3 regions of the Kitasatospora sp. NPDC056446 genome follow, and region 3 is predicted to be linked to each of the others. Evidence: riboswitches for the same ligand, from Rfam matches in the RefSeq annotation. Region 3 holds a riboswitch; each other region holds the start of a gene.
The links. Region 3 has a riboswitch for cyclic di-AMP ahead of ACFQ6N_RS23735 (peptidoglycan DD-metalloendopeptidase family protein). Riboswitches for the same ligand answer to the same signal wherever they lie in the genome.

Region 1 (7,428 bases), on a different contig from region 3:
GTGGTCTCGCCCTGGAGCCGGTGCTGCGCCTCCTGCGCCGCGTTGAACTTCTCCGACGCCTGCTCGGCCTCGTCGTAGAGCTGTTCCACCTGGGCCTTGACGTCCTTGCGGTCGCCCGGGTCGGGGCTGCCGGGGGCGGCCTGGGCGCTTCCCCCGGTCGCGACGCCCAGCGCGGTGGTCGCGGCCGCCGTCAGCACCAGCGCACGGGCGAGCAGTTGGGAACGGCGGTGCACGGGCATGGCGGCAGCGGCTCCAATCCTGCGGTGCGGACCCACCGCCGCCGCACTGCGGGCGGCCGTCGAGCGGGAGTCCGGTGGCAGACGTTAGCGAGTCCGGGCAAGCGAGTCCAAACCCTTCCGGACCCGAATATTTGACCCGTAATCGGACATCAGCCCGATCCGCCGACAAAGCCGCAGGCCCGGCCTTCCGTGGTGGAAGGCCGGGCCTGGAAGTACCGCGTGGGGTCAGACCCGCACGATGGCGGACAGCGGCATGTTGCTGACGGCCTCGTAGCGGACCGAGGCGCCCGGCTTGGGCGCGTGCAGCACCTGGCCGTTGCCGGCGTAGATGCCGACGTGGTGGGCGTCCCCGTAGAAGATCAGCACGTCGCCGGGCTGGGCCTGGGACAGGTCGGTGCCGATCCGGGTCCCGGCGTGGGCCTGCTCCTGCGAGGTGCGCGGGAGCGAGACGCCGACCTGGTTGAACGCCCAGACCATCAGGCCGGAGCAGTCGAACGAGCTCGGGCCGCTGGCGCCCCACACGTACGGGCTGCCGACCTTGGAGGCGGCGGCGGACAGCGCGGCCGCGCCGCGCGAGCTGCCCGGGGCGACGGGGGCGGGGGCGGCCGGCTTGGCGGCGGCCGCGGAGGAGCCGCCGGACAGGTCGGTGCGGCTGTTGTCGCGCGAGGCGCGGTCGGCGGCCTGCTGCTGGGCCTTCGCGGCGTCGGCCTGGGCCTTGGCGTCGGCGGCGGCCTTCTCCTCGGCCGCGCGCAGCGCCTGGCGCTCCTGCTCGGTCAGGGTGTTGAGCAGGTCCTGCGCGGCCTTGAGCTTCGTCTGGACGTCGTCCTTGGAGGCCTTGAGCTGCTGGGTGGTGGCCTCCAGCTCGGCGAGCTTGCCCTGGGCCTCGGTGCGGTCCTGGTCGAGCTTGCGCTGCTGCTCCTGGAGCTGCTTCAGCTGGTTCTTCTGGGTGTCACCGGCCTGGTTGAGCGCACCGGCCTGGTTGAGGAAGCTGTCCGGGCTGGACGAGAACATCAGCTGGACGGTCGGGGATATGCCGCCGTTGCGGTACTGCTCCCCGGCGATCTCGGCGAGGCCGCCCTGGAGGTCGGTCACCTGGGACTGCTGCCGGGCCACCTGGTCCTGCAGTCCGGAGACCTGCTTCTCCAGGGTCTGCTGCTTCTCCTGGGCGGCGTTGTACTGCTCGGTCGCCACCTCGGCCTGCTCGTTGAGCTGGTCGACCTGCTCCTTGACCTGGTCCTTGGTCGGCTGCGGGTCGGCGTGGGCGCCGGACTGCGCGGAGAGGGCGACGGCAGCGGCGGCGACGCCGGTCATGATGGAGACGCGGGCGCGGCCTGCTGGCTTGGGACGACGATGGGACGCCACGAAGGCGGACTCCTTCTTCCTACGTCCGCCTACCGGGTGAGCTGACGGGTTCGGGCCGGAAGCATGCCCTACGACGCCTCACGGCCGTCGAGACGGCCGACCTGGCGCCGATTCACCCCGGAGGAACGTGGTTCCCCGGCTCCGCTGCGCAGCGCCCCCGACTGCTGGGCTCCCCTGTCGGGCAGTCGCTTCGACCTGCCCCGCTGCCTCACGAACTCGGCGGTAACCACCGCCGCCACCCAGGCTGGGTGATCGACTGTGCGGTGGCTCGGACCACGACCCTAGTAACTGAACCGTGATCGGTTCAAATCCTTGTCAGAAAAAAGACGGAAGATTACCCAAGTTCTTTTGTGAAAATGACCGATCGTGACCACGGTCCTACGCAAGGCTGATCAGGTCTCACGAAGTGGTCGCGAAACACTCGAAAACCCGAACACCACCCCCCAGGGCGGAGGGTGGCGCGGATCACAGGACCGGTCGGCCCCTGCGGCGTGTCGGGCCGTCAGACCCGGCGGATGGTGTTGATCGGCATCGCGTCGGCCTTCATCACCTTCACCACGTCACCGGTGTGCGGCGCGTGGACCACCATGCCGTTGCCGATGTACATCCCGACGTGGTGCATGTCGCCGCCGTAGACCACCAGGTCGCCCGGCTGGGCCGTGGCCAGCGTCACCGCGGTGCCGTAGTGGCCCTGCTCCTGCGAGGTGCGCGGCAGCGAGACGCCCGCCTGGCCGTACGCCCAGACCATCAGGCCCGAGCAGTCGAAGGTGTTCTGCCCGGTGGCGCCCCACACGTACGGCGAGCCCTGCTTGCTCATCGCCTTGGCCACGGCCGTGGCCGCGTAGCCGCTGGCCGGCGGCAGGTTGCCCAGGTCGACCCGGTCGCTGCCGCGCGAGGCGCGGTCGTCCTGCGCCTGCTGGGCCTTCAGCGCGTTGCGGTCGGCGCTGCTGAGCGAGTTCAGCAGGTCCTGGGCGGCCTTCAGCTTGGTGTTGACGTCCGCCTTGGACTGGTTCAGGTCCTTGGTGGTGGTGTCGAGCGAGGCCAGCACGGTGGCGGCCTCGGTCTTCTCCTGGTCCAGCCGGCGCTGCTGGTCCAGCAGCGACTTGAGCGCCTCGGCCTGCGTGGTGCTGGCCTGCTGGACGGTGGAGGCCTTGTCCAGGTAGCCGGACGGGTCGGAGGAGAGCATCAGCTGGACGGACGGGTCGATGCCGCCGGAGCGGTACTGGTCCCCCGCCACCTCGGCCAGGCCGACCTGCAGCTGGGTCATCTGCTCCTGGCCGCGGGCCACCTGGTCCTGGAGCTGGTCGGCCTGCTTGCGCAGCTGGTCCGCCCGCTCCTTGGCGCCGTTGTACTTCTCCGCCGCCTGCTCCTGCTCCTCCTGGAGCTGGTCGATCTGCGCCTTGACGTCGGTCTTGTTCGGCTGCGGCGCGGCGTGCGCGGCCACCTGGGCGGAGAGGGCGACCGCGGTCGCAGCGGCCGCGGTGAGCACGGAGACCCGCGCGCGGCTCGGCTGCTTGGGACGGCGGTGGGATGCCAAGGGACCGGCTCCTTCTTCCAACGGACTCACCCGATCGGATGACATTCCGGAATATAGGTTTGACGCCAGACCCTAGTGAAGATCTATCCGTTTTGCTACTCCCCGAAGGCGTGAACCCGGTTTCCCCCACCGGCTTCACCGGACCCGCACAATGCCGCCGAACCGCCTCTGAGCAGGCGTCATTCCACCCGGCCGACCCTCAGGGCCGGGCCAGCCGGTTCAGCAGCAGCACCGAGGCCACCGGGCGCGCGCCCGCCTTCCGCACGCCCTCCGCGACCTCCCGGTCGGTGGACACGACCACCACCGGACGGCCCTGCGGCTCGGCCCGCACCAGACGGCGGATCAGCTCGTCCGCCGTCTCCCCGGTCCGACTGAACCGTACCCGCACCCCGCGCGGCGGCGCCATCATCACCGGCACGTCCAGGTCCTGCCCGTCGAACACACAGGTGACCTCCGCCTGCGTGCGCTGGGCCAGCATCGCCAGCCCGCCCAGCAGCCGGATCCGCTGCTGCTCCAGCGGCAGCGCCGGATAGCCGGTCTTGGTCACGTTGTAGCCGTCCACCACCAGGTGCACCTGCGGGATCGCCAGCAGCTGGTCCAGCAGCGCCGGATCGTCCTCGGCCAGCCCGCGCCGCGCCACGTCGTGCGGCGAGGCCGCCCCCGGCACCACCGCCTCCACCAGGTCCGCCGGGCGGATCTGCGAGACCGGCAGCGCCAGCTCCCGCTGCAGGCCCTGCGCCGACTGCAGGACGGTGTCCAGCAGCAGCCGCAGCCGCATGTCCTCGACGCTGCGCCCCTCACGGGCCGACCGGCGGCCCTGCTCGGCGGCCGTCTCCAGCTCGGAGACCCGGTGCCTGAGCCGCCGCGCCTCGACCTCGGCCGCGCCGCGCTCGGCCGCGCCCTGGGCCTTCAGCGCCTCCAGCTCGCCGGCCACCCGGCGCGTCTCGGCCTGCGCGCGGCGGGTGTCGCTCTCCAGCGAACGCACCTTCTTGCGCAGCGACTCGGCCTCCCGCCGGACGCTCTCCGACTCCGTGCGCTGCCGCTCCAGGTCCGCCCGGGCGGCGGCCCGGACCTCGGCCAGCTCCGACTGGAGCTTCTCCACCAGCCGGGTCGCCTCCGCGGCCGCGTCCTCGGCGCCGGCCCGCTCGGCCTCCTCGCCCGCCTCGGCGACCAGCCGGCTCCAGCCCGTCGAGCGCACCAGGTAGGCGGCGGCCGCGACATCCATCGGATCGGCGGCGCCCGGGACGCTGCCCGACTCCAGCGCCCGCACCAGGTCGGGCTGCCCCAGCCGCAGCCGCTCCGCTATCCGCACCCGGAAGGCCGGCTCGGCCTCCAGCGCCGCCGCCAGCGCGGTGGCCGCGTACTTGGCCCGCCGCGCGGGGGTGAACTTGACGTACTGGCGCAGGCTCTGCGGGAGCTCGCCCGGCGGCAGCCCTCCCAGCGCGTCCGAGGCCAGCCCGACCACGCGCCGGCGCACCCCTTCGGGCAGCGGCCGGTCCAGCTTCTCCACGGCGCGCTCAGGTGCGGACCCCTCGGCGTCGGAGGAGGGGTCGGACGGTGCGGCCGACGCCTCGACCGCTCCCGGGCCGGCGCTCCCCGCCGGGTCCGTCCCGGCCTCCGGCGCCTGCGCAGCGGGCCGAAGTCCCTGCGCTTCGCCGGGCTCCTTCGCTGCGTCCACCACGTCCTCGGCTCCGATCCTGGTTCAGCGGGGTACGGCCGCGACTTCCCCCAGTCGTCACGCCCCGTGCGTCTTGTCTGCGTATCGATTGTCCCGTGCGGCGGACGGGCGCGCCGCGCACCGCCCGCCGCACCGGCGGGGTCAGCCCTGGCCGGTCGGGGCCTCGGCGTCCTCGGCCCCCGGACGGGCCACCAGCTCGACCTGGTCCACCGCGTTGCACCAGCGGCAGCGCACCGACTCGACGGTCTCGCTGAGCACCTCGGTCTCCTCGACCTTGGAGTCGCCGGCCAGGTCGAAGTGCAGGAACTCGGTCACCCGGGCGGTGCGGGTCACGTCGAAGCGGGTCAGGTTGCCGCACAGGGTGCAGCGCCAGCGCGTCTCGGCGGTCAGGGCGGGGACGGTCATCGGGGGTCCTCTCGGGTGGTCCCTGTGTGGGCCAGGCGCTCCCCCCGGAGCCCCGGCGTCGGCGGCGGGAGGCGGGAATGCCCGCCCCAAGCCTATTGCCTGGGGCAACCGCCGCGACCACCGGTCAGCGGAATACCAGGGCTAGTCCACCTGCCGTAAACCGCCGTGTCACCTGCGGCGCCCGGAGGGATGCTTGGCCGCATGGCGCTCGCGGCCCCCGACCACACTGCCGCGCGGGGCGGCCGGCCGCAGGTGCCCGCCCCGGCGGTCACCTACGCCCTGATCGCGGTCAACACCCTGGTGTTCCTGCTCGGCCCGGCCGCCGGGCTCAACCCGCTGTACGGCACCGGGCAGGCCCGGGTCTGCGCGGAGCAGCGGTACGAGCAGCGCTGGGGCGCCGTCCCGGCCGAGCTGCTGGCCGGACGGCCGCTGACCGCCGGACAGCTGGCCGAGGCCCCCGACCCCGTCCCGGGCTGCCCGGCCGCCCCGACCCCGGGCAAGCACCCGGCGCTGTCCGTCCTCACCGGCCTCTTCCTGCACGCCGGCTGGCTGCACCTGCTGGGCAACCTGCTCTTCCTCCACGTCTTCGGCCCCACCGTCGAACGGCGGCTCGGCCGGGCCAGGTACGCCCTCTTCTACCTGGCCGCCGGCAGCCTGGCCACGTACGGCTTCGCGCTCGCCGAGGCGCACTCGCCGGATTCCACCCGGGTGCTCATCGGAGCCTCCGGCGCGATCTCCGCCGTCCTGGGCGCCTACCTGCGCTTCCACCCGCGCTCGCGGGTGACGACGCTCGTCCCGCTGCTGTTCTTCCTGCCGCTGCGCTTCCCGGCCTGGCTGGTGCTCGGCCTCTGGTTCGCGCTCCAGTGGTGGTCGGTGCACTCGGCGGGCCCGGGGGTGGCCTACCTGGTCCACGTGATCGGCTTCTCGGCCGGCTTCCTGTTCGGCTGCACCGTCGTCCGCCACCCCTCGCGACGCCCGGCCTGACGCCCGATACGCTGGCGGCACCCCACAAAGGAGCCCGAAAAGTGATCACCGCCATCGTCCTGATCAAGACCAGTGTCGACCGCATCCCGGAGATCGCCGAGGCCATCGCCGCCATCGAGGGCGTCAGTGAGGTGTACTCGGTGACCGGCGGCTACGACCTGGTGGCGATGGTCCGGGTGCGCCGTCACGACGACCTGGCCGACGTCATCCCGGGCCGGCTCAACAAGGTCCCGGGCGTGGCCCACACCGAGACCCAGATCGCCTTCCGCACCTACTCCCAGCACGACCTGGAAGCCGCCTTCGCGCTCGGCCTGGACGAGTAGCGCGACGCCCGGGCGTCAGCCCTCCCGACGGCTGTCGGCGACGCAACGCCCGCCCTCGTTGCGGTAGTTCCAGGCCGCACCGTCCGTGACCAGCTCGCGGACGGCGGTCAGGAAGCGGTCGATGTGCTCGTCCGGCGTGCCGGCGCCGAAGCTCACCCGGATCGCGTTCAGGCTGCGCTCGCCGGGCAGCGAGGGCTCCGGGGCACCGCACTCGGACGGTGCGACATCCTCGTCCCCGAGCAGGGTGCGCACCAGCGGGTGGGCGCAGAAGAGGCCGTCGCGCACCCCGATGCCGTACTCGGCGGACAGCGCGGCCGAGAAGTGCGAGCTGTTCCAGCCCTGGACGACGAAGGACAGCACGCCCACCCGCGCGGAACCGGCGCCGAACAGGTTCAGCACCTTGACCTGCGGGATCCCGGCGAGCCCCGCCGTCAGCCGGTCGACCAGCTGCCGCTCCCGGGCCTCCAGCGCGTCGAAGCCGGCCTCGCTCAGCGCCCGGCAGGCCGAGGCGATCGCGTAGGCGCCGATCACGTTCGGCGAGCCGGCCTCGTGCCGGGCCGGGCCGGTGTGCCACTGCACGGCCACCGAGCCGTCCGTCTCCCGGGCGACCGTCCGGGTCGCCCCGCCGCCGGCCAGGTACGGCTCGGCGGCGTCCAGCCAGTCCGCGCGGCCGGCCAGCACCCCGGCGCCGAACGGCGCGTAGATCTTGTGGCCGGAGAAGGCGATCCAGTCGACGTCCAGCTCGCGCACCGAGACCCGGTGGTGCGGGGCCAGCTGGGCGGCGTCCAGCACCACCCGGGCGCCGTGCCGGTGCGCGGCCCCGGTCAGCTCGGCGATCGGCCACAGCTCGCCGGTCACGTTGGAGGCGCCGGTGACGCAGAGCAGCTTGGGGCCCTCCGG
Region 2 (7,428 bases), on a different contig from region 3:
GCCGAGGCGCTGGAGGCGTACTGGACGCGCTGCCTGGCGCCGGCCTGGTGGCCGCGGGCGCGCTCGGTCCTGGAGTCGGACATCGTGTACCGGGGCCGGATGCTCTCGGAGCGCGGCGCGGAGGGGCTGTTCGCCGACCTCGACTACCGGCTGTCCTGGCGGTCCGGCGTGCTGACGCTCGACGACGAGCACCCGGCGACCCGCGCACTGGGCACCTCGGTGGACCTCGCCGGGCGCGGGCTGGTGCTGATGCCGACACTGTTCGGGCGCGGCGCTCAGACCGACATCACCCAGGTGGGGCCGCCGCTGGTGTGCTACCCCGCGCGGGGGAAGGCCACCATGGCCGAGGGCCTGGGGACGTACGGACGGGCGGCCATGGCCGACGGGCCGCTGACCGCACTGATCGGCGTCCCCCGGGCCAGGCTGCTGGCGATGCTGGAGACCCCGGCCAGTACGACGGAGCTGGCGCACCGGCTCGGGGTCACCCCGGGAGCGGTCAGCCGCCACCTCACCGCGCTCACGGCGGCCGGACTGCTGGAACGCAACCGGCACGGCCGGAGCGTGCTCTACGGGCGCAGCGGGCTGGGCGACGCGCTGGTGGCGGGGGTTCCGCACGTCACGGCGGGGCGCTGACAACTTTCAGCGAACGGATTTCAGCTGACAACTTTCATCATCTGTTATCTGTCGGCTGTCATCTGTCAGCCGTCGGCCGTCATCTGGCGCCCGTCGCCCGTCAGGCCTCGCGCCCGATGGTCGCGAGGTAGGCGCGCCAGCCGCCGTGGTGGGTGATCTCGCGGTGGACGCCGCGCTCGACCTCGCCCCGGGCGAGCAGCATGGAGAAGCACGCGGAGCCGTCCTCCAGCTTGATCACGCCCAGCTCCAGCTCGCGCGGCTCGCCGGGCAGGATGACGTCCCGCAGCCGCTCCAGGCTGATGTCGTACAGCTCGCCCTCGATGGCGGTGTCGACGTCCGGGGCGGGCAGCAGGCCCGGGCAGACGTCCGTCCCGCCGCTGTGGTCGATGGAGAAGAAGCGGTAGCCGGGGGCGGTCCTGGCCGGGCCGATCAGCGCGTCGGCGACCTTGGCGTGGAACGGGCCACCGGCCATCGCCTGGCCGTTGAAGAAGATGCGCGGCATGGGTGGAACTCCTCGTCGGGAAGCGGCCGTTCCGTACGGCGACGAGAGGACAGGTGGGTTCGTCGCCGTACGGAACGGAGTAACGGGCCGCCGGAGTGCTACAGCCCGGCAGGCGGCAGCGGTGGCACCGGCGGATAGATTGGGCTCAGCCCAGGAGGGGGAGCGCGGGGAGGGTCAGGAAGTCCGCGAACTCCTCGGCCAGGGCGACCTGTTCGAAGAGCTGGGCGGCCTCGCGCCAGCGGCCGGCGCTGTAGGCCTCCTCGCCCGAGTCGGCGAGCAGTTCGGCCAGTTCCGCGGCGACCATGGCGCGGACCAGTTCGGCGGTGGCCTTCTCGCCGGTGTCGGACAGCACGACTCCGTTGTGGATCCACTGCCAGATCTGCGAGCGGGAGATCTCCGCGGTGGCGGCGTCCTCCATCATGTCGAAGATGCCGACCGCACCCATCCCGCGCAGCCACGCCTCGATGTAGCGGACGCCGACCTGGACGGCGTTGTGCAGCCCCGCGCGGGTGCAGGTGCCGCCGGCGCCTGCGATGTCGAGCAGCTGGGCGGCGGTGACCGGCTCGGAGGGGCCCGGGTTGTCCTTCTGGTGCGGCCGCTCGCCGAGCACGGCGTCGAAGCAGGCCCGGGCGACGGGCACCAGGTCCGGGTGGGCGACCCAGGAGCCGTCGAAGCCGTTGCCGGCCTCGCGGTCCTTGTCGGCCCTGACCTTCTCCAGCGCGGCCGCGTTGACCTCGGGGTCCTTGCGGCTGGGGATGAACGCGGCCATGCCGCCGATCGCGTGGGCGCCGCGCTTGTGGCAGGTCCGCACCAGCAGTCGGGTGTAGGCGGCCATGAAGGGCGAGGCCATGGTGACGCTGTTGCGGTCGGGCAGGATGTAGTGCTCGCCGGCGTCGCGGAAGTTCTTGACGATGGAGAACAGGTAGTCCCAGCGCCCGGCGTTGAGGCCGGCGGCGTGGTCGCGCAGCTCGTAGAGGATCTCGTCCATCTCGAAGGCCGCGGTGATGGTCTCGATCAGCACGGTGGCCCGGATGGTGCCGTGCGGGATGCCGAGTTCGGCCTGGGCGTGGGTGAACACGTCGTTCCAGAGCCGGGCTTCGAGGTGGCTCTCGGTCTTGGGCAGGTAGAAGTACGGCCCGGAGTTGGGGTCGTCGGAGCCCTTGGCGAGCAGCCGGGCGGCGTTGTGGAAGAAGTAGAGCCCGAAGTCCAGGAAGGCGCCGGCGACCGGGGTGCCGTCGACCAGCAGGTGGTTCTCGTCGAGGTGCCAGCCGCGCGGGCGGACCACGACGGTGGCGAGTTCGGCGGCGGGCTTGAGGGTGTACGCCTTGCCGGCCGGGGTGGTGAAGTCGATCCGGCCCTCGTAGGCGTCGATCAGGTTGACCTGGCCGCTGACCACGTTCTCCCAGGTCGGGGAGGTGGCGTCCTCGAAGTCGGCGAGCCAGATCCGCGCGCCGGAGTTGAGGGCGTTGATGACCATCTTGCGGTCGGTCGGGCCGGTGATCTCGACCCGGCGGTCCTGGAGGGCGCGCGGTGCCTCGGCGACCTTCCAGTCCCCGGCCCGGATGCCGGCGGTCGCGGGGAGGAAGTCCAGTGTGCCGGTCGCCGCGATCTCGGCGCGGCGGGCCTTGCGCCCGGCCAGGAGCTCCTGCCGGCGGCCCTCGAAGGCGCGATGGAGTCCGACGACGAAGGCGACCGCCTCCGGAGTGAGCACCTCCTCCGCCCGGTGGACGCGCGGGCCGGCGACGGTGACGACCGGAGCGGCGGTGGAAGTGCGTGGGGGTACCCCCGGCCGGAGGCTGGGGGAGGGCCCCTGATCTGCAGCCATGAGCAGGACACTCCTAAGACGGTTGAGCCTGGCGAAGGGAGCTCCGGTGGGAGCCTCCTCGGGAACTTCCTCGATCGATACCCGCCTGTCGGCGAGATCGATTCTGTAAGGTGGAGACTAGTTTCCGCGATACAGAATTTCAACGATTTGTTGAAGAGGTCGCCGGGACTCTACTCCTCCCCGACAGCGAAGGGAACGCCGGTGGTTGCGACCCCCGACACAGCATCGACGACGGGCGCCGACCGTGCGAGCGGCGGCGTGCAGTCCGTCGAGCGCGCCTTCCAACTCCTGGAGGCGCTGGCCGACTCCGGCGGCGTGGCCACGCTCAGCGAACTGTCCACCACGTCCGGCCTCCCCATGCCGACCATCCACCGACTGGTTCGTACCCTCGTCCAGCAGGGCTATGTCCGCCAGGACACCGCGCGCCGCTACACCCTCGGCCCCCGGCTGATCCGGCTCGGCGAGACCTCCGGCCGGCTGCTCGGCAGCTGGGCCCGCCCCTACCTGGCCGAACTCATGGAGGCCACCGGCGAGACCGCCAACCTGGCGGTGCTGGAGGGCGGCGAGGTGGTGTACGTCGGGCAGGTGCAGTCGCGGCGCTCGATGCGGATGTTCACCGAGGTCGGGCGGCGGGTCCAGCCGCACTGCACCGGCGTCGGCAAGGCGCTGCTCGCCCAGCTCCCCGAGGACGAGGCGCGCGCCGTGCTCGGCCCCAACCCGCTGCCCGCGCACACCGAGTACACGGTCACCGACCCGCAGGAGCTGATGCGCCAGCTCGCCGAGGCGCGCGAGCGCGGCTACGTGGTCGACGACCAGGAGCAGGAGATCGGCGTCCGCTGCATCGCGCTCGCCGTCCCGGGCGCGCCGACGCCCACCGCGCTCTCGGTCTCCGGACCGGAGGCCCGCATCAGGGCCCTGGAGGAACAGGCCGGGGCCGCCTCGCTGGTGCCGGTGATGCACGAGATCGCGACCCGGCTCGGGCAGGTCCTCGCTCCCTGACGAAACGTCAACCTCCGGTGCCGCCAGGAGAGGCCGGAAGGCCGCCCGGCGTCCGCCGTTCGGGCGGACGCCGGGCGGGTTGCGCGCCCGTCCCGACGACGCCCGGCCACCCTGGTGCGGACGCGGTCCGCGACGGCGCGGACGGCCGGCACGAGGGCAGGGTGAACGGCATGGAGCACCAGGGAGTGCGCGACACCGTACGGTTCGGCACCAGGCACAGGAGGTTCGGCACGGGCGGGACGGTCGCGGCGGTGGCCGCCGTGGCGGCGGGCTGCGCCGTGGCGGTACTGGCCACCGGCCCGTCCTGGGCCCTCCGGCAGCCGGAACCCCGCCCGACGGTGGAGGTCGTCGCGCCGGGCGCGCCCGAGGCGTCCGTCCTGCCGGCGGTGGTCGGGGCGTCCACCCTGCCCGTCGTGGTCGCCGCGCCGTCCGACTCCGACCTGGAGGTGATCCGGCTCGACCCGGACCCGGCGCCGCCCGGCGAGACCACCACCATCCACGCCTTCGTCGCCAACCGGGGCCCGGACACCACCGCCTCGCCCTTCACGGTGGTGGTCACCCTGCCGAAGGGCGTCACCCCCGAGGGCCCGTACTTCCCCGAGGACTGCGAGGTCGCGGAGCACGGCCGGCAGGTGCGCTGCGTCTTCGGCCCCGGGCTGAAGGAGGGGCGCAGCGCGACCGCGCTCGTCCCGGTCCTGCTCTCCCCCGACCTGCCGCTGGGCACGCTGGTCGGCGGCTCGGTCGCGGTGCGCAGCGCGGACGACCGGGACGGGGACAACAACCGGCAGCCGTTCGACATCAGGGTCGTCGAGACGGCTGCCGGTTCCTGAACGCGGACGGCACCGGGGAGGACGGCCGGTCCGGGAAAGGGCCGTCCTCCCCGGCCACGAGGGCGCGGGGCCTAGCGGTAGACGCGGACGTAGTCGGCGGCCATGGTGATCGGGGCGGTCCCCTGCGGCGCGGGGTGGTACTGCCCGGCGCACACCGAGAGGTTGAGGATCAGGTACGCCGACCAGTTGGCGCCCACGCCCTTGCCGTCCGAGTGGACCTTGACGCCGTTGACGTACCAGTCCACCGAGTTGGCGCCGTAGTAGGTGCCGATGGTCACCCACTGGTCCTTCGCGACGGCGCTCGCGTCGGTGTAGTACTTCGGGGTGCCCGGGTTGACGTGGTTGGTCAGCTCCAGCAGGTTCGGGTTGTCGGGGTGGTACTCGAAGGAGTCGATCTCCCCGTTGCCGTTCTTCCAGGTCCACAGGGCCGGCCAGGCACCGGTGCCGGCGGGCAGCTTGACCCGGGTCTCGGCGTAGTCGCCGGTCTTGACCTGGAAGCCCTCGCTGGAGCCCTCCGTGGTCAGGAAGCCGGTGTTCCAGGACTGCTTGCCGTTCTCCAGGGTCGGGCCGCCGGGGGTGGCGGTGAAGGTGGCGACCCCGTTCGCGACGCTGACGTTGTTCTTGTTCAGCCAGTCCAGCTTGTTGTCGTCCGGGTTGTGGTTCCCGTACTTGTACGAGGTGCTCTTGTCGCCGACCCAGCGCTGGCCCCAGGAGATCGGGCCGTTGAACTCGTCGGACCAGGTCAGCGACTTGCCGGCGACCGGGGAGGACGGCGCGGGGGTGCTCGGGCTCGCGGTGGCGCTCGGGCTGGGGCTGGGGGCCGTGGTGGGGCTGGGCGCTGTGGTGGGGCTGGGCGTCGCGGTGGGCGTCTCGGTGGGCTTCGGGGCCGGGGTGGCGGTCTTGGTCGGCGCCGGGGTGGGGGTGGGAGTGGCCGTCGGGGTCGGGGTCGGGGTCGGGGTCGGGGTGCCGGTGGCCGAGACCACCAGCTGCTGCGAGGGCAGGTTGTGCCAGGCGCCGCCGAGGTCCTGCCAGAAGCCGAACTGGGTGTACGTCCCGGCGGGCAGGGTGCGTGCACCGCTGGTGAAGTTCACTCCGCTCGGGCAGATCTGCACGTTGGAGGCGTTGCCGGGGAAGTCGAGGTTGGTGCCGCGCGCGTCGCGCACGCCCACGCCGACGGTCTTCGCCGTGAAGCAGGCCGAGGAGTGCAGGGCGAGCGACGCGGTGGTGGCCTTGCCCGCGACCATGGCGGCGGGGGCGAGGCGGTCCTGGGTGACGGTGGGCGCGGTGGCGGCCTGGGCACCGGTGACGGACGGCAGTCCGAGCAGGCCGGCGCCGCTGATGGCGAGCGCCCCGGTGGCGGCGAAGGCGGCGTTGCGGCCGCGGTGGGTCGGACGGGCGTGGCGCGGCGCGCGGCGCCGGGCGGCAGGCTGGGGCATGAGAGGACCTCTGCGACGCCGGCGAGGTTAGCTGTCGGGTTCGGGCTGCAGTTGGCCCGGCCGCCTGTGGAGCGGCTTCACCCCTAGCCTCGGCCCGTACACGGTTGCGCACGGGCCGGGCGCCGACCTTGGTTCCCCCGCTCCTGTCCGCTGTGGTGCTCGGTGACCCGCCGACGGGTGGACAGGACTAGGCGTCCCGGCGGCGGGGTCCGCGGGGGCGGACGACCGTTGCAGGCTAGGCAGGCCGTACGTGAACGGACAACTGTCTCGGGCCGGTTGTCGCACAGCTCACAGTGGTGTCGATCAACGACACTGCGTGGCGGCCGAGTTGATCACTTCGCGCGCGCCGGTGGAGCGGTTCGGTGCGGTGGGGTGCGGCTCGGTGTCGGCGTCGGCGTCGGTGCGGCTCGGCCTCGGTTCGGCTCGGCGGAGCGGCCTCAGCCCAGCCAGGCGTCGACCTGGCTCTCGGCCTCCGGCGCCCAGGCCAGCTCCAGGTGGTTGAGGCCGCTCAGCAGCCGGGTGCCGCCGACCGTCGCGATACCGGTGGTGTCCAGGGCGCTCGCGGTGAAGACGATCCCGTCGCTCGGGCCCCGGTTCTCGTCGAGCACGCCCGGGATGTCGGCCGACCCGCCCGCCAGCAGGTAGGTGCGCACCGCGGGCGGGATCCCGGCCTGCTGGAGCGGGGCGATCAGCGAGCCCGCGTCGATCGCCGCCTGGATGCCCTGGCCGGAGGTGTAGAAGCCCTGGCCGCCGTAGTAGGTGGTCCACCAGTCCTGGGCGGTGGTGTCCACCCCGTACTTCCCGTCCCAGCGGGCGAGCAGCTGGCGCTGGCCCGGGTAGCAGTCGTACCCGCCGGTCGGCAGCACGCCGAGGCAGGGCTGCGCCGTGTACGTGCCGTAGCAGGTCATGTACAGGTGCGGGGACGGCGCGTTGGCGCTGCCGCCGCAGGCCGGCCAGGTGGCGAGGTCGAAGGACCAGCCGTGCGCGTACACGTAGTCGAGCCCGCCGTTCGGCCCCCCGAGCGTGACCAGGCGGCGCACGTCGCCCGCGTACGCCCTCCCCCACGACGGCCGCACCGAGGACACGTACGCCCGGGCGGCGACCTCGCCCTTGCTCCAGGCCACCACGTCGACCTGGGGCACCCCGAGGCGGGCCCGGATCAGCGCGATCGCGTCGCCGACGGCCTGCGCCTGGAGCAGGTTG
Region 3 (7,428 bases):
GCGACCCCGAGCACCCCCGTCGTCAGATGCAGGTCGAACCAGCCCGTCACCCCGATCACGACCAGTCCGAACAGCGCGTACCAGCCCCAGCCGAGATCCACCCCCACCTGGGCCCGGACCAGCCCGCGCAGCGAGTACGCGAAGAAGCCGAGGACCGAGGCCTCGAAGACGATGTACGCGAGCAGCGCGAGCAGCCCCGACGCCATCCCGGCGACCCGCCCCAGCCCGTGCGAGACGTACCCGTAGAACGCCCCGGCCGCGGTGATGTGCCGGGCCATCGCCACGTACCCGATCGAGAACACCGTGAGCACGACGGTCGCCACGATGTACGCGGCGGGCGCGCCGACGCCGTTCCCCTGGCCGACGACGATGGGCAGGTTGCCGGTCATCGCGGTGATCGGGGCGGCGGTGGCGACGGCCATGAACACCACGCCGACCAGGCCGACCGAGCCCGCCTTCAGCCGGTCCACCGCCGCCGCGCCCCCCACCGCCTCCGCGCCGTCCGCCGTGGCCGGCGTCCCCGCCTCCCCCGGACCAGCGCCGTCCGCCGCCTCCCCCGCCGACGCGGGATCCCCGCCGGGCCGCTTCCCCGACGGCCCCGTCCCCGGCGGCTTCCCCGACCGGCCCCCGACCACGCCCTCGCCCCGGACGGCCATCCGGCCTCCTCGCCTGCCCCGGCTCTCCCGCCCGCCGGACCGGCCGGGCGCTGACTGCCGAAAGCATCGGGTGCCGCCAGGCGCCCCGCAAGGCGCGGATCATCCGACAACCCCGCTGCCTGACGGCAGAGTTGACGCCATGTTCGACCGCCCGGAGCCGGCCTCGAACGACCGGACGCCCCGGAAACGGCAGTGGCCGGCCCGGCTCGCGAGGGGGTATGTCCCGCGAGCCGGGCCGGCCTGGGCGTGTCCCGCGCCCATGTCCGCCGCGCGGCGGTCACCCGGTCGAGCGGTCACCCGACATGACCATCCCGGAGGACCGATTCGCTCCGCAGCAGCGGTGGTTCCTGAGACCCCGGAGGGTCAGAGCGCGACGCCGTGGGCGCGCAGGTAGGCGACCGGGTCGATGTCCGAGCCGTACTCCGAGCCGTTGCGGATCTCGAAGTGCAGGTGCGGGCCGGTCACGTTGCCGGTGGCGCCGGAGAGGCCGATCTGCTGGCCGACGGTGACGGACTGACCGATCGTCACACCGATCGAGGAGAGGTGCGCGTACTCGGCGTAGTGGCCGTCGGCGAGCTTGATCTCCACCTCGTTGCCGTAGGCGCCGCCGTTGCCGGCCTTGACCACGACGCCGTTGCCGACGGCGCGCAGCGGGGTGCCGGTGGAGGCGACGAAGTCCTGGCCGGTGTGGTGGCCGGAGGCCCACATCGAGCCGGCCACGCCGTAGGCGGTGCCCAGCTTCGGGTTGGCCAGCGGCGCGACGAAGGCGGCACTGGCGGCGACCGGGACGGCGGTCACGGCCGGGGCCGGGGCCGCGGTCTGAACCTGGGTCTGCACCTGGGCGGACGGCTTGGCGGCCTCGGTCTGGACCTGGACCTGGGCCTGCGGCTTGGCGGCGGCGGCCTGGGTGACCGGCGCGGCCGGCTTGGCGGGCTTCGCCGGGGCGGCCGGAGCAGCCGGGGCGGCGGCGTGGCCGGCGAGCGCGAGCTGCTGACCCGGGAAGATCAGGTTCGGGTCGGCACCGACGAGCGAGCGGTTCTGCTCGTACAGCGCGTGCCAGCCGCCCTGGACGTTCCGGGCGTCGGCGATCTTGGACAGGGTGTCCCCGCTGACGACGCGGTAGCTCTCGGCCGAGGCGGCCGAGGCGGCCGGGGCCGGCGCGGCGGCCTGGGCCGCCGGCGCGGAGGCGGCGGCGGGGGCCGGGGCGGTGTGGGCCTGGGCGCTGATCGCGGTCACCAGCGGAAGGGCGAAGGAGACACCGGTCACAGCGGTGGCGATGCCGATCCGGGCGGCGCGGGGCAGGGCGATACGACGAGCCTGTGCAGGCATGGAATTTTCCTCTCCGACGCCTGCGAGGTGAGCTGTCGGGTTCGGGCTGGAGTTGCCCGGCCGCATGTGCGGCTTCACCCCAAGCCGGTCCTGGACGCCCGCGCCCTGAGGCGCGAACTCCGGTCCGGCGACTTACCTGTGGGTCCCCCGCTCCTGCCGTACAGAGTTCAGATCGAACCACCGGGCAGCGGCAGGATTCGGCGTTCCACCCGGCGGATCCGTCCGGACTGGCCGGGCGGTCGCTGAACTAAAACCCATCCGTTCGGGTGAAGCAATGTCGATCTCTTGAATCGGCAACCATCTCCCTGGTCACCGTCACCCTCCGGATACCGGCCCGCACAGTGCGTACACAACCCATTCACCCCCCGCCACTGATCCACGACCCTGCGCCGAAGTCGACGCCGCCGCGCAGTCGCCCGCTCACGCACCGCACGCCACCGACACACCCACCGGTGACCCTTGTCACGTACGCCTCGGGAGGCGCAGGATCGGGCCGTGGCCACCTCCGAGGCCGGCACCCTGCGCCTGGGCACCGCGCAGGGTCGCTGGGTACTACTGGCGACCGTGCTCGGCTCCAGCATGGCGATGCTCGACGGCACCGTGGTGAACGTCGCCCTGCCCCGCATCGGCACCGATCTCGGTGCCTCCCTGGCGTCCCTCCAATGGACGCTGAACTCCTATCTGCTCACCCTGGCGGGCCTGATCCTGCTCGGCGGCGCGCTCGGCGACCGCTACGGACGGCGCCGGGTCTTCCTGATCGGCGTGGTCTGGTTCGCCGCCGCCTCCGCGGCCTGCGCCGCCGCGCCGAACATCCAGGTGCTGGTCGCCGCCCGGGCCGTCCAGGGCATCGGCGGCGCGCTGCTCACCCCCGGCTCGCTCGCCATGCTCCAGGCGGTCTTCCACCCTGACGACCGCTCGGCCGCGGTCGGCCTGTGGTCCGGCCTGGGCGGGGTGTCGGCCGCGGTCGGCCCCTTCCTCGGCGGCTGGCTGGTGGACGGCCCCGGCTGGCGCTGGATCTTCCTGCTGAACCTGCCGCTCGCGGCCGCCGTGATCGCGGTCACCACCAGATCGGTGCCGGAGAGCCGGGACAAGGGCGCGTCCGGCCGCTTCGACGTGCTCGGCGCTGTGCTCGCCGCACTGGCGCTCGGCGCGGTCACCTACGCGCTGACCGCCGCCGGCGAGGGCCTGTCCCCCGCGGTCTGGGTCACCGGGGCGATCGGCCTGGTGCTCGCCGCCGCGTTCGTGGCCGTCGAACGCCGCGCACCCGACCCGATGCTGCCGCTCGGCCTGTTCTCCTCCCGGCTGTTCACCGCCGTGAACCTGGTCACCCTCTGCGTGTACGCGGCCTTCAGCGGCGTCTTCTTCCTCCTGGTGGTGCAGCTCCAGATCGTCGCCGGCTTCTCGCCGCTGGTCTCGGGCTTCGCGCTGGTGCCGATCACGGTGCTGATGCTGGCGCTGTCGGCGCGGGCCGGCCGGCTCGGCAAGCGGATCGGCCCGCGGATCCCGCTCACGATCGGCCCGCTGCTGTGCGCCGCCGGGGTGCTGCTGATGCTGCGCACCGGCCCGGACTCCTCCTACTGGGCGGACGTGCTGCCCGCCGTCACGGTGATGGGCTGCGGGATGACGCTGCTGGTCGCACCGCTGACCGCCACCGTGCTGGCCGCCGTCGAGGTCCGGCACGCGGGCATCGCGAGCGGGGTCAACAACGCCGCCGCCCGCGCGGCCGGCCTGCTCGCGGTGGCCGCCCTCCCGGCACTGGCCGGGCTGAGCGGCGACGCCTACCGGGTACCGGCCTCGGTCGACTCCGCCTTCCACACCGCGATGCTGATCTGCGCGGGCCTGCTGGCCGCCGGCGGGCTGATCGCCTTCACCACCGTCCGGGGCAACGTGCTCGCCCCCGAGGACCACCCGGTGGCCGAGCCCGACTGCGAGTGGAGCTGCGGCACCACCCCGCCGCTCGACCCGGGCCACGTCCACACGCACGAGGGCCCTGCCACCGGTCCGGTGGCAGGGCCCTCGAAGCCGAGCTGACCCGGCGTCAACTCACGGGCGTATCAGAGGATGTCGCCGGGAGCGTACTTGGCGGCCGCCGGGTAGGCGGCCGCGACGGCGTCCACCTGGCGGACCACCTCGGCGACCTGGGCGCCGGCCGCACCGGTGAAGGAGAGCCGGTCGGCCAGCAGCGCGTCCAGCGCGGCCCGGTCCAGCGGGATCCGCTCGTCGGCGGCCAGGCGGTCCAGCAGCTCGTTCTCCCGGGCGCCCGCGCGCATCGCCAGCGCGGAGGCGACGGCGTGCTCCTTGATGACCTCGTGCGCGGTCTCCCGGCCGACGCCCGCGCGCACCGCGCCCATCAGCACCTTGGTGGTGGCGAGGAACGGCAGGTAGCGGTCCAGCTCGGCCTCGACCACGGCGGGGAAGGCGCCGAACTCGTCGAGGACGGTCAGGAAGGTCTCCAGCAGGCCGTCGAAGGCGAAGAACGCGTCCGGCAGCGCGACCCGGCGCACCACCGAGCAGGAGACGTCGCCCTCGTTCCACTGGTCGCCGGCCAGCTCGCCGGTCATCGAGGCGTAGCCGCGCAGGATGACGGCCAGGCCGTTGACGCGCTCGCAGGAGCGGGTGTTCATCTTGTGCGGCATCGCGGAGGAGCCGACCTGGCCCTCCTTGAAGCCCTCCGTGACCAGCTCGTGGCCGGCCATCAGGCGGATGGTCTTGGCCAGGCTGGACGGCGCGGCGGCCAGCTGGACGAGGGCGGTGAGCACCTCGAAGTCCAGCGAGCGCGGGTAGACCTGGCCGACGCTGGTCAGCACGTTCTCGAAGCCGAGGTGCCCGGCGACCCGGCGCTCCAGCTCGGCCAGCTTGTCGGTGTCGCCGCCGAGCAGGTCCAGCATGTCCTGGGCAGTGCCGACCGGGCCCTTGATCCCGCGCAGCGGGTAGCGGGCGATCAGCTCCTCCAGGCGGCGGAAGGCGACCAGCAGCTCGTCGGTGATCGACGCGAAGCGCTTGCCCAGGGTGGTGGCCTGCGCGGCCACGTTGTGCGACCGGCCGGCCATGACCAGCTCGGAGTGCTGCGCCGACAGCTTGGCCAGGCGCACCAGCACGGCCACCGTACGGTCGCGGACGTGCTCCAGCGACTGGCGGACCTGCAGCTGCTCGACGTTCTCGGTCAGGTCCCGGGACGTCATGCCCTTGTGGATCTGCTCGTGGCCGGCGAGTTCGCTGAACTCCTCGATCCGGGCCTTCACGTCGTGGCGGGTGACCCGCTCACGGGCGGCGATCGAGCCGAGGTCGACCTGGTCGACGACCCGCTCGTAGTCGGCGACGGCGGTCGCGGGAACCTCGACGCCGAGGTCCTGCTGGGCCTTCAGGACGGCGAGCCACAGGTGGCGCTCGAGGACCACCTTGTGCTCGGGGGACCACAGCTGGGCCAGGGTCGCCGAGGCGTACCGGGAGGCCAGGACATTGGGGATCTGGGGCTTCGCGCTCACGCTTCGCAAGGGTAACAGCCGAGGTCATGCCGGACGTCGGCGGATGGGGTGGGCCCGGTCGGGGCCCACCGCCGGACCGTCGGCGCGGCGCCTGGGCGTGTCGGACACGCCTTACTGGGCGCCGGGCGTCCGGCCCGCCAGGACCGGCAGGACCTGCGAGCAGATCGAGTGCAGGGCGATCCGCTGGTCGTCGGTCATCGCCTCGAAGGCCTGGTGGGTGCGGGCCATCTCGCCCCGGATCCGGTTGAGGATCTCGCGGCCCTCGGCCGTGATCACCACGATCTTCACCCGGCGGTCGCCGGCCGCCGCCGCCCGGTTGGCCAGGCCCAGCGACTCCAGCCGGTCCACGATCCCGGTGACGTTCGACGCGTCGCAGCCGAGGCGCCCGGCCAGCGCCCGCATCGGCACCGGCTCCTGCACCGCCCCCAGCGCCTTGGCCTGCGAGGAGGAGAGGCCGTGCCGGGCCGCGGCCGCCGCGAAGTCCTGGAAGTACGCGGCACCGACGGAGGCCAACACCTCCATCAGCTCGGCGTTGGTCGGTACGGTCGTCGTCGCTGTCGAACCCATGGGGTCAGCGTACGACCAGGTGCTTCACCAACTCAAGCTTTGACCGGGGCAACCGTCGGCGAGCCGCCCCGCATCCGCCCCGCACGCCCGCCCACGCGCCCGCTCGCGCACGTCCCACGCGCCCCACCCGGCCCTCGGGCGCCCCTGCGGGCGCCCGCTCAGAGCACCAGCTGGTCGAACAGCCGCCGCAGCTCGGCGTCCGGGTCGGCGGTCAGCCCGGTGTGCACCGGCCCCGGCTGGACGACCGCGCTGCGCGGCGCGGTCAGCCAGCGGAAGCGCTGCCCCGGGCTGTCCCCCGCCGCCGGACCGGCCTGCGGGCCGCCCAGGCAGACCGCCTCGATCCCGTGCAGCGCCCGCCGCACCCCCTGCACGTCCGCCACCGGGTCCAGCGCCAGCAGCCGCGCCTGGTCCAGGTGCGTGCGGGCCGCCAGGTGCGAGCTCTGCCGGCAGTACAGCAGCACCCCGACGTTGACGCACTCGCCGCGCTCGACCCTCGGCACCGCCCGGATCACGGCGTACTCGTAATCGTGCAGCTCGACGGTGGCCGGCAGCGCGGACCTCGACGACCCGGTCATGCGGACACCTCCGGAAGCCAGTCACGGGGACCGGCCAGTCGCCCGGTCAGCTGGGCCAGGTACGCGGCGCGCACCTCGTCGGGCGAGTCGAAGCCGGACTCGTCCGTCAGCCAGACGTCGGGGATCTGCGCCACGGCCGCCTCCACCGCCGCCTCCGCGAGCGGCGCGAGCACCTTGTCGGCGGCGGCCAGGTCCGGCCGGGCCGCCAGCAGCGCGTGGTCGGAGGCGTCGTACGGGCGGCGCACCCAGGCCCCGGCCCCCGGCCAGTTGTGGTGGAAGATCAGGCTCGCGCCGTGGTCGATCAGGCGCAGCCCGCCGGTCGCCACCAGCAGGTTGGGGTTGCGCCAGGACCGGTCCACATTGCCGATCAGCGCGTCGAACCAGAGCACCTGGCCCGCGAGTTCGGAGTCCACCTCGAAGCAGAGCGGGTCGAAGTTGAGCGCACCGCTGACGAAGGCCATCCCGAGGTTGGTCCCCCCGCTGGCCCGCATCTGGTCCTGGATCTGCTGGTCCGGCTCACTGCGCGCGAGCACCGGGTCCAGGTCGACGGTCACCAGCTCCGGCACCGGCAGCCCGAGCCGGCGCCCCAGCTCGGCGGCCAGCACCTCGGCGACCAGGGCCTTGCGCCCCTGCGCCGCACCGACCCATTTCAGCGCGTAGAGCCGCCGATCGTCGGCCTCGACCAGGCCCGGCATCGAGCCGCCTTCTCGTAGTGGCGTCACGTACCGGATCGCCGTCACCTCGGGTAGCACGCGCACAGCCTATCGGTGCCGCTGTCCCCGCCGTGCGCCCGCCCGCGGCCCGCCCCGGCCCCGA

Region 1: linked by a shared signal. The riboswitch ahead of ACFQ6N_RS24135 (NlpC/P60 family protein) and the one ahead of ACFQ6N_RS23735 (peptidoglycan DD-metalloendopeptidase family protein) in region 3 are both predicted to bind cyclic di-AMP.
Region 2: linked by a shared signal. The riboswitch ahead of ACFQ6N_RS06040 (hypothetical protein) and the one ahead of ACFQ6N_RS23735 (peptidoglycan DD-metalloendopeptidase family protein) in region 3 are both predicted to bind cyclic di-AMP.

The regions. Positions count from the first base shown of each region.
Region 1 covers NZ_JBHTRF010000040.1:36,137-43,564, reverse strand. Annotated here, with positions in the region: gene ACFQ6N_RS24140 (NlpC/P60 family protein) at 1-239, opposite strand, end outside; gene ACFQ6N_RS24135 (NlpC/P60 family protein) at 465-1,601, opposite strand; cyclic di-AMP (ydaO/yuaA leader) riboswitch at 1,612-1,765, opposite strand; gene ACFQ6N_RS24130 (NlpC/P60 family protein) at 2,104-3,138, opposite strand; gene ACFQ6N_RS24125 (NYN domain-containing protein) at 3,338-4,648, opposite strand; gene ACFQ6N_RS24120 (hypothetical protein) at 4,958-5,221, opposite strand; gene ACFQ6N_RS24115 (rhomboid family intramembrane serine protease) at 5,423-6,205, shown strand; gene ACFQ6N_RS24110 (Lrp/AsnC ligand binding domain-containing protein) at 6,247-6,528, shown strand; gene ACFQ6N_RS24105 (aminotransferase class V-fold PLP-dependent enzyme) at 6,544-7,428, opposite strand, start outside.
Region 2 covers NZ_JBHTRF010000006.1:62,270-69,697, reverse strand. Annotated here, with positions in the region: gene ACFQ6N_RS06065 (helix-turn-helix domain-containing protein) at 1-633, shown strand, start outside; gene ACFQ6N_RS06060 (gamma-glutamylcyclotransferase) at 734-1,135, opposite strand; gene aceB (malate synthase A) at 1,281-2,960, opposite strand; gene ACFQ6N_RS06050 (IclR family transcriptional regulator) at 3,162-3,959, shown strand; gene ACFQ6N_RS06045 (hypothetical protein) at 4,130-4,789, shown strand; gene ACFQ6N_RS06040 (hypothetical protein) at 4,861-6,225, opposite strand; cyclic di-AMP (ydaO/yuaA leader) riboswitch at 6,227-6,393, opposite strand; gene ACFQ6N_RS06035 (esterase/lipase family protein) at 6,663-7,428, opposite strand, start outside.
Region 3 covers NZ_JBHTRF010000039.1:31,291-38,718, reverse strand. Annotated here, with positions in the region: gene ACFQ6N_RS23740 (APC family permease) at 1-422, opposite strand, end outside; gene ACFQ6N_RS23735 (peptidoglycan DD-metalloendopeptidase family protein) at 1,020-1,985, opposite strand; cyclic di-AMP (ydaO/yuaA leader) riboswitch at 1,988-2,198, opposite strand; gene ACFQ6N_RS23730 (MFS transporter) at 2,481-4,016, shown strand; gene purB (adenylosuccinate lyase) at 4,040-5,470, opposite strand; gene ACFQ6N_RS23720 (MarR family winged helix-turn-helix transcriptional regulator) at 5,582-6,037, opposite strand; gene ACFQ6N_RS23715 (DUF3037 domain-containing protein) at 6,196-6,612, opposite strand; gene ACFQ6N_RS23710 (HipA family kinase) at 6,609-7,364, opposite strand.